4 regions of the Bradyrhizobium sp. 23 genome follow, and region 1 is predicted to be linked to each of the others. Evidence: predicted binding sites of a transcription regulator. Region 1 holds the regulator's gene; each other region holds the start of a gene.
The links. Region 1 encodes LexA, which represses DNA repair genes until DNA is damaged. Its sites were predicted from a motif close to TGTTCNNNNTGTGTTCNG; they were not measured.

Region 1 (2,199 bases):
GCCCGGCCACGGCCAGATCGTCTATTCCAACGGCTACGCCCTGCACGCGCTCGCCCGCAGCGAGGGCGCCGAGACCATCGACCTCGGTATTGCCGCCGACACGCTCGAGGCCACCACCGCCGGCATCCGCCGCGCCCGCGAGAGCGGCGCCGACGTCCTGATCACGACCGGCGGCGCATCGGTCGGCGACCACGATCTGGTCCAGCAGGCACTGCGGGACGAAGGCATCGCGATGGCGTTCTGGAAGATCGCGATGCGGCCAGGCAAGCCGATGATGCACGGGCGACTCGGCGCAATGGGTGTGATCGGCCTGCCGGGCAATCCCGTATCGTCCTACGTGTGCGCTTTCCTGTTCATGGTGCCGCTGATTCGCGCCCTGTCGGGCCGTTCAGTGATTCACCATCGCCGTGAACGCGCCGTGCTCGGCCGCGACGTCGGCGCCAACGACCAGCGCGAGGACTATCTGCGCGCGCATCTTGAGGAGCGTGACGATGGCACACGCGTCGTTGTTCCCGTCAATCATCAGGACTCTTCGCTGCTTGCGAATCTCGCTGCAGCACAGGTACTTCTCGTCCGCGCACCATTCGCGCCGAAGGCCGAAGCCGGCACGGCTTGCGAAGTGTTGCGGCTCCCCGTCTGAGCGCCCCCGCAACGCGCGTTCCGCGCACTTTGCTCTGTTCACGGTAAATTAAGCAGTTGCGGAACATGTATCGAACATATAGTGTCTGTTCATGATTTGTTTCGAGCATGCAGCGGCTTATGGCCGAATTCAGCGTCTCGGAATCGGACGACATCAACCGGGGGACTTTGGTCGAGATGTTAACGCGCAAACAATACGAGCTTCTGCGGTTCATCAGTGAGCGTCTGAAGGAAAGCGGCGTGCCGCCCTCCTTCGACGAGATGAAGGATGCGCTCGATCTGCGCTCGAAGTCGGGCATCCATCGCCTGATCACGGCGCTCGAGGAGCGTGGCTTCATCCGACGCCTGCCCAACCGCGCCCGTGCGATTGAAGTCATCAAGCTGCCGGAGCTCCAGGCAGCCGCTGGCAGCCGCCGCGGCTTCACGCCGAGCGTCATCGAGGGCAATCTCGGCAAGGTGCGTGCGAGCGCGAGCCTGCCCGCTGACGAGGGCGAACGTCCCGTCGCGGTGCCGGTGATGGGCCGCATCGCGGCCGGCACGCCGATCGAGGCGTTGCAGACCCGCAGCCATACTATCAGCGTACCGCCTGACATGCTCGGCTCGGGCGAGCATTACGCGCTGGAAGTGCGCGGCGACTCGATGGTCGAAGCCGGCATTCTCGACGGCGACATGGCCCTGATCCAGCGCAACGAGAGCGCCGATACCGGCGACATCGTGGTGGCGCTGATCGACGACGAGGAAGCGACGCTGAAGCGCTTCCGCCGTCGCGGCGCCTCGATCGCGCTCGAGCCCGCCAACGCGGCCTATGAGGTCCGCATCCTGCCGCCCAACCGGGTGAAGATTCAGGGCAAGCTGATCGGGCTTTACCGGAAGTACTGATACCGGGAGTCTTTCTATCGGCAGTACTTCATATCGGAAGCACTTCATGCCGGAGGTGCTTGGCGCCTCGCGCGCTTCCGATCGGCATCGCCGGTCAGAGATTGGAGCGGATCATCGTCCGCTCCGGCTGGATAGCCTTTCTGGTTCTGCACAGACTATCCGGCCCCTCCTCCAACGCTGGCTCCTCGCCACGCCGACGAAGCAGCACCGCTTCAAGCAGCACCGCTTCGCGGCTCGGTTGTTCGAGGAAACAGCGACCAGCGGTCAAGTTCGGCCGTTGCAGCCAAGTTGGCAATGTTCGCGTACGCGCCTCCCGAATGCATCGCGGCGAGCTTTGTTCCTATTGAATTCGGGAAAGATAATGTGATCGCGGCTTGCGGAAGCCAGCCGCAGATTTGCCCACAACCAAGCAGAGCGTTCGTGCTTCCACTCTGATAGAGGCCTGCGCCTCGATAAGAGACGCGGGTTGCTATCCCAGCATGAGGAGCACCCGATGTGTGACTACAGCCTACATGCCGTCGCGTCGCGCCCCGCCGAAGTCGGCGAGACGATCGTCACGACAAGCTTCCGCGGCACCTCGACGCGCGGCTTCGCCTCTGCAGCCGATCCGTCTGTTGCCGTCTGCCTGCTGCCGGGGACGGAGCTCGCCTTCGCCGACGACGTCCGCTACGACAATCGCTG
Region 2 (2,199 bases), on a different contig from region 1:
CAACACGAGGCAAAGGGCGGAGCCGAGCAAAGCGAGTTTGCGCGTCATGTGGGAAGTTCCCGGCTGAGAGGTAGCGGCGTGCGAAAGCGCCTCAGTAGAGCGTGCGGATCGGCTGGTCGGCGGCGCCATAGGGCACCCAGCGGCAGGAGAACGAGATGTAGCCGCCCTCATAGGCCTGCACCGCCAGGAATTTGGCGACTTTGCCATAGCGCGCGCAGTGATCGACCGCGACCTGCCGCGCATCGACCTGGGTTGCCATCGAATAGGCGATGATGCCGCCGGTGTCGTTGCCCTTGAACGGAGGCACCGGAAGCAGATCGGCATGCGCCGACTGGCTCGCCATCATACCCAAGGCAAGTAGGCCCGCGGCCGCAATGATTCGCATTCCCGTCACTCCGATTGGTTGGCGGCAGTTTACGGTGTCGGCGCGGCGGTGGAAAGAACGGATGGCCGGTCCAACGCAGCATTGCGGTCAACTCGTCGGCAAGTGTTGCCGCGCTGCACTTGACCTCCCCCGGCCTTCACGGCACCGTCCGACCCTTGCAGATCATGCTGTCTGGATCATCCATGCGCGCCTCGACCTTCCTGAAATCGCTCCGCTTTGCCGCCGTGCTCGGCCTCCTGTTCGGGGCGCTGTCGCTCGGCGAGGCCAGGGCCGCCAATCCGCTGGAGCTGAATTTCTGGCTGAGCGGGCCGCGCTATGACGGCAACGTCTCCGAGTGCGACAGGGCGCTGCCGACGATCGCGACCCAGTTCTGGGAGAAAGAAAGCGCGTTCTGGAATTCTTCGTTGAAGATCACCGGCTTCGCCGCAGTTCACGAGACCGCGTTCCGGCCTTGGGCATCCGACAACATCCCGCGCCGCTATTGCACCGGCGAGGCCATGCTCACGGACGGCAAGATGCGCAAGGTGCATTTCTCGATCGTGGAGGATGGCGGCTTCGCCGGCTACGGCCAAGGCGTCGAATGGTGCGTGGTCGGGCTCGACCGCAACTGGGCCTACAACCCGGCCTGCCGCGCCGCCAAACAGTAATTGAAACGTTCTGATCCGGACCGATCAGGCGGCCGAACGACGGTCACCCGCATTTTGTTCTTGAAATGTTCTTATCGCCTGCTAGGCTTGTCTGCACAGTCTAGTTGAGGGGCGTCGCCATGTTTCATTCCAGATTGCATTCGTTCTCCCGCCTGATGATCTCGCTGACGCTTGCGGCCGGGCTGGCTGCGCTGGCCGATGGCGCAAAGGCCCAGGACAAGCGGCAGAACACGCCCGGCGAATTCGATTTTTATGTGCTGTCACTGTCTTGGTCGCCCTCTTTCTGCGAGGAGGCGGCGGAGCGCGGCGGCCGCTCGCAGACCCAGTGCAGCGGACGGCCCTACGCTTTCGTGGTGCATGGTTTGTGGCCGCAATATGAGAGCGGATTTCCGGAATATTGCCAGCGGCCCTCGCCGCGGCTGAACCGCAGCATCGTCTCCTCCATGCTCGATCTGATGCCGGCGCCGGGGCTGATCTTCAATGAGTGGGACAAGCACGGCACCTGCTCGGGGCTCGCTGACCGCAGCTATTTCGAGACGATCCGCAAGGCGCGCGCCGCGATCAAGATTCCAGCCGAATATCTCGATCTATCGCAGGCCAAGACCGTGGCGCCGGCGGAGGTGGAGGAAGCCTTCATCAAGGCCAATCCGGGCCTCAGCAATGCCGCCGTCTCGATCACCTGCAACCGGACGCGGCTATCGGAAGTCCGCATCTGCCTCAGCAAGGACCTGCAATTCCGCGCCTGCGAGGAGATCGACCGCCGCGCCTGCCGCCGCGACCAGGTGACGATGCCGCCGATCCGGGGTGGCTAGCCCAGGCGTCGTGCCTCTTTGCTCGGGCCGTCACGTGGCGTAGTGCTCTTGCATGAATTACCGCCACGCCTTCCATGCCGGCAACTTCGCCGATGTCATCAAGCACATCGTGCTGACGCGCATCATCACCTATCTCCAGGACAAGCCGGGTGCGTTCCGCGTCATCGACACCCATGCCGGCGCTGGCCTCTACGATCTCGAAAGCGACGAAGCGCGCCGGGGCGGCGAGTGGCTGACGGGCATTGCGCGGCTGATGCAGGCGCGGTTGTCGAACGACGCCATGGCGCTGACCAAGCCCTATCTCGACATCGTCCGCGCCTTCAATCCGAAGGGCGAGCTCAAGGCCTATCCGGGC
Region 3 (2,199 bases), 100 kb from region 1:
ATGTAATAGGGCGACGAGGATTTGGCCCAGGGCGCGATTGCGCCCTTGCCAATGGCGAGCTCCTTGTCGGGAATGACGAGGTCTTCGTCGACATGCTGCTCGACGCCGAGGCCGCCGCACGCGGGACAGGCGCCATAGGGGTTGTTGAACGAGAACAGCCGGGGCTCGATCTCGGGGATGGTGAAGCCGGACACCGGGCAGGCGAACTTTTCCGAGAACAGCATGCGCTCGGGTCCGCTCTTGTCGTGGATCTTTGCGGTCTTCTTCTTCTCTTCCGCGGGTGCTGCCGCAGCCGGCGCATCCGCGAATTCGATGACGGCGAGGCCCTCGGCAAGTTTCAGCGCGGTCTCGAAACTTTCGGCGAGGCGCTGGCCGATGTCGGGGCGCACCACGATGCGATCGACGACGACGTCGATGTCGTGCGGGAATTTCTTGTCGAGAACAGGGGCTTCGGCGAGCTCGTGGAAGGCGCCGTCGATCTTGACGCGCTGAAAGCCCCTCTTGAGCCATTCGGCAAGCTCTTTGCGGTACTCGCCCTTGCGGCCGCGCACGACCGGCGCGAGCAGATAGAGGCGCGAGCCCTCGGGCAGCGCCAGCACGCGATCGACCATCTGCGAGACGATCTGGCTCTCGATCGGCAGGCCGGTGGCGGGCGAATAGGGCACGCCGACGCGCGCCCACAGCAGGCGCATGTAGTCGTAGATTTCGGTCACTGTGCCGACGGTGGAGCGCGGGTTCTTCGACGTCGTCTTCTGCTCGATCGAGATCGCCGGCGACAGGCCGTCGATCTGGTCGACGTCGGGCTTCTGCATCATCTCCAGGAACTGGCGGGCGTAGGCAGACAGCGATTCGACGTAGCGGCGCTGGCCTTCGGCGTAGATGGTGTCGAACGCGAGCGAGGATTTGCCGGAGCCCGACAGCCCCGTGAACACCACCAGCTTGTCGCGGGGAATCTCGACATCGACGTTCTTGAGATTGTGCTCGCGCGCGCCACGGATGGTAATTGCGCGCAGGTTTGATCCCACGTTCTGCTGTTGGCGCTTCGCCTTGATCACTTCATCCATCCGGGTTGCCCTCAAGGAATCCCAAAGGCGCGCGATCGCGCCAACAAAAAAGGCGCGCTTCGCCCGGAACCGGGATCGGCGCCGATGGGGTTGTCAGCGAACGTAGGAAGAACGGAGACGGATTTCCAGTGGGACTTGCGAATCGTCAACGGATTGTTGGCGCACTGGCGGCATCTGGCAGGAGCAGGGTGGAACTGCGCGGCAACGTGCCCGACAAAACAAAAAGGCCGGCACAAGGCCGGCCTTTCATAACGCGGATGGCGTTGGGGCTAAGTACTGAACTCAGTACTTGGCGACCACCGGGCCCCCGAAGTGATAGTTCACGCCGACCTGCACGGTGTGAAACTCGAGCGTGCCGGAGGGCAGGGCGCCCGAGAAGTAGGTCTCGCCGCCGAGGCTGCGAAAGAGGTACTCGCCCTTGACCGACCACTGCGGAGCGAAGAACGCTTCGACGCCCGCACCGACGGTCCAGCCGGAGTGCCACTTGCTGTCGGAAACGGTCACGCCGAGCGCGCTGACGCTGAGCTTGTTGTCGATCCAGGCGTAACCACCGGTGCCGTAGAACAGGACGTTGTTGACGGCGTAGCCGATGCGGCCGCGCACGGTTCCCATCGCATCGGTTTTGGAGCTGAGGGTGGTGCTGACGAGGCCGAAGCCGGAGACGGCAACGGGGCCGGTGACCGACGCGCTGACATTAGCCCAGGAACCATCGGCCTCGACGCCGAGCACGACATTGCCGGTCTGCCAGTTGTAGCCGGCAGTACCGCCGACGAAGCCGCCCTTCATCTTCGGGTCGGTCGAGGAATTTTCCCAAGCGCCGCCACCGACGATACCGAGGTAGAAGCCGGTCCAGTTGTAGACCGAAGCCATGGCCACGGGGGCCTTGGTGTAGGGGCGCGCCGCGAGATCAGCGGCCGAAGCCGGGGCAGCGAGAGCGAACAAACAGGCCGAAGCCAACAAAACCTTTTTCATTTTCAACTAATCCCAGTCCCAGTTTCTGATTGTGCCTTCCAAGATAGGGAAGGGCATCGGACTCACTTGCCCAACTGATGCCGTACTTACACCAGTGAAGCCGCAAGTTGTGTCACTCAAAAGCAACAACGGTCGGAAAACGGAACGGTTATTGACCGATTAA
Region 4 (2,199 bases), 210 kb from region 1:
ACCGGCGATCGCATCGCCATCGACATCCCGAACCGCAGCATCACGCTGGAGGTCTCCGACGAGGAGCTCGCCAGGCGCCGCGCCGCGGAAGAGGCGAAGGGCGATGCCGCATGGCAGGCGATCGGCCGCAAGCGCAACGTCTCGACCGCGCTTCAGGCCTACGCCGCGCTCACCACCAGCGCCGCGCGCGGCGCGGTGCGCGAGGTGAAGCGGCGCCCGAAGTAAGTGCGTCACGTGCGGGTGTGATCGCAAGCATCACGCATCGCGCATGGTCAACAAGTTCTGAACGGCGGGCGCGAGCCGGCCGTTTGCATTAAGGATGCCCCGATGAACTTCGGCAGCTCAGAATTTTGCGGCGTATACTGCCATCGATCTTCGCAAATCCGTTTCGGGCAATTGGGGCACCACAATAATGTCTCGCACTCTCGCTGTCGTTTTCTCAACAGTCGTCGCTGCGATTTCAATGACCGGCGCGGCTTCCGCCGGCTGCTACAATTGCTACACGCCGCCGCCGTGCACGACCTGCTACCAGCAGCAATACGTGCAGCCGCAATACCGCACCGTCGACGAGACCGTGATGGTGTCGCCCGGCTCCGTCGTGGCGCACCGCGCACCGGCGCAGTACCGCACCGTGATGGTGCCGCAGACCGTGATGGTGGCGCCGCCGAGCGTCCAGTACGAGCGCATCCCGCCGCAATACGCCACGCGCCAGCGCGTCGAGATGGTCCAGCCGGGCTATTCCTATTACGCCCCGGTGCAGATGAACTGTGCCTCCTGCGGGTACTGAGCCCAAGCTAGCTTACGAAGAATTCAAGCGGCGCTCCCAACGGGGGCGCCGCTTTTCTTTGCAGCCAGCAAACGAGGCCCGGAAACGGAGGCGACTCCAAACCGGGCCTCGCAACCGGCGACGCCCTGGGAGATGTCGCCAGTGTCCGGGATCGCCGAGAGGGCATAGGGTAAGGGAACAGGCTGACGCTCGCCTGACAGATCCGATGTCGGGGAAGGGGCGGGCGCCAACTTCGCGTTGCCATGCGCCGTCGACTGCGTTAAGCGACAGCAATTCCGAACTTGGAAGGGTGGCCGAGTGGTTTAAGGCACCGGTCTTGAAAACCGGCGTGCCCGCAAGGGTACCGTGGGTTCGAATCCCACCCCTTCCGCCAGTCAAGCGAAAAAATCTAATAGATTCAACGTTCGGCGGTTTCCGTTCACCAAAAGCTACTAACCAATACCGTAGCTTGCGCTTGGGGGAGCCAAGGTCACACCTAGACGGAACAAATAGAGAACGATATAGTGCCTGTCGAATCTGCGGAGTAACGTGCATGCTGGCAGCGAATCCACCCGAAGCTGTGCAAGGAACGACTCCGTTGGCAGGTGCAAAATTTTTTGATGAACGATCGGATCAATCGGAAACTAAAGCGAGGATTATCCAGAAATACTTTTACGCGTGGGCCAACGTGATCATACCGAGTGCAAAACTGCATGGAGGCAAGATTGCCTACATCGATCTTTATGCTGGACCCGGACGCTACAAGGACGGCGCTGCGTCAACGCCGCTCCTCGTGTTGGAGCACGCTATTGAAGATAAGAACATGTGTGACATGTTGGTCACTATCTTCAACGATGCGGATGGAAACCATACAGCGACACTGCAAGGAGAAATCGACGCGCTGCCCGGCATAGAGAAGCTCAAATACAAGCCGACCGTGAACTGTGGCGAGATTGGTGCCGACGCCGAAAAGGAACTTTCCGAAACTCGATTGGTACCTTCGTTCACGTTCGTTGATCCGTTTGGCTATAAGGGGCTGTCGCTCAAAATCGTAAATGGCGTCATTAAAGATTGGGGATGCGATTGCGTCTTTTTCTTCAACTATGGACGCATCAATGCTGGTCTTTCGAACGACTTGGTCAAGAAACACATGGACGCTCTGTTCGGTGTTGAACGTGCAGATGATCTGCGCAAGAAGATCGAAGGGAAATCGCCTGATGAGCGTGAGACGCTAATCCTTGAAGAGCTATCACAGGCGATCAAAGGCATGGGTGGAAAATTCGTGCTGCCGTTTCGTTTCAAGCGTGGTGCGCGAACCTCGCATAGTTTGATCTTCGTATCGAAGCACTTTAAAGGCTACGAGATCATGAAAGCGATTATGGCGGGCGAAAGCTCGACGGATGATCAGGGCGTTGCTTCATTCACATACTCTC

Region 2: the regulator LexA is predicted to act here: its motif matches at 1,088-1,105, upstream of IVB32_RS07215 (ribonuclease T2).
Region 3: the regulator LexA is predicted to act here: its motif matches at 1,161-1,178, upstream of uvrA (excinuclease ABC subunit UvrA).
Region 4: the regulator LexA is predicted to act here: its motif matches at 1,268-1,285, upstream of IVB32_RS12210 (three-Cys-motif partner protein TcmP).

What each region holds. Positions count from the first base shown of each region.
Region 1 covers NZ_JADPJF010000042.1:283,469-285,667, reverse strand. Annotated here, with positions in the region: gene glp (gephyrin-like molybdotransferase Glp) at 1-640, shown strand, start outside; gene lexA (transcriptional repressor LexA) at 817-1,518, shown strand; gene IVB32_RS11110 (hypothetical protein) at 2,012-2,199, shown strand, end outside.
Region 2 covers NZ_JADPJF010000037.1:238,568-240,766, forward strand. Annotated here, with positions in the region: gene IVB32_RS07200 (DUF3617 family protein) at 1-48, opposite strand, end outside; gene IVB32_RS07205 (hypothetical protein) at 92-385, opposite strand; gene IVB32_RS07210 (hypothetical protein) at 568-1,032, shown strand; gene IVB32_RS07215 (ribonuclease T2) at 1,152-1,844, shown strand; gene rlmJ (23S rRNA (adenine(2030)-N(6))-methyltransferase RlmJ) at 1,897-2,199, shown strand, end outside.
Region 3 covers NZ_JADPJF010000042.1:384,875-387,073, forward strand. Annotated here, with positions in the region: gene uvrA (excinuclease ABC subunit UvrA) at 1-1,064, opposite strand, end outside; gene IVB32_RS11630 (outer membrane protein) at 1,347-2,036, opposite strand.
Region 4 covers NZ_JADPJF010000042.1:493,351-495,549, forward strand. Annotated here, with positions in the region: partial or broken gene ilvD (dihydroxy-acid dehydratase) at 1-225, shown strand, start outside; gene IVB32_RS12200 (hypothetical protein) at 464-787, shown strand; tRNA gene IVB32_RS12205 (tRNA-Ser) at 1,071-1,160, shown strand; gene IVB32_RS12210 (three-Cys-motif partner protein TcmP) at 1,320-2,199, shown strand, end outside.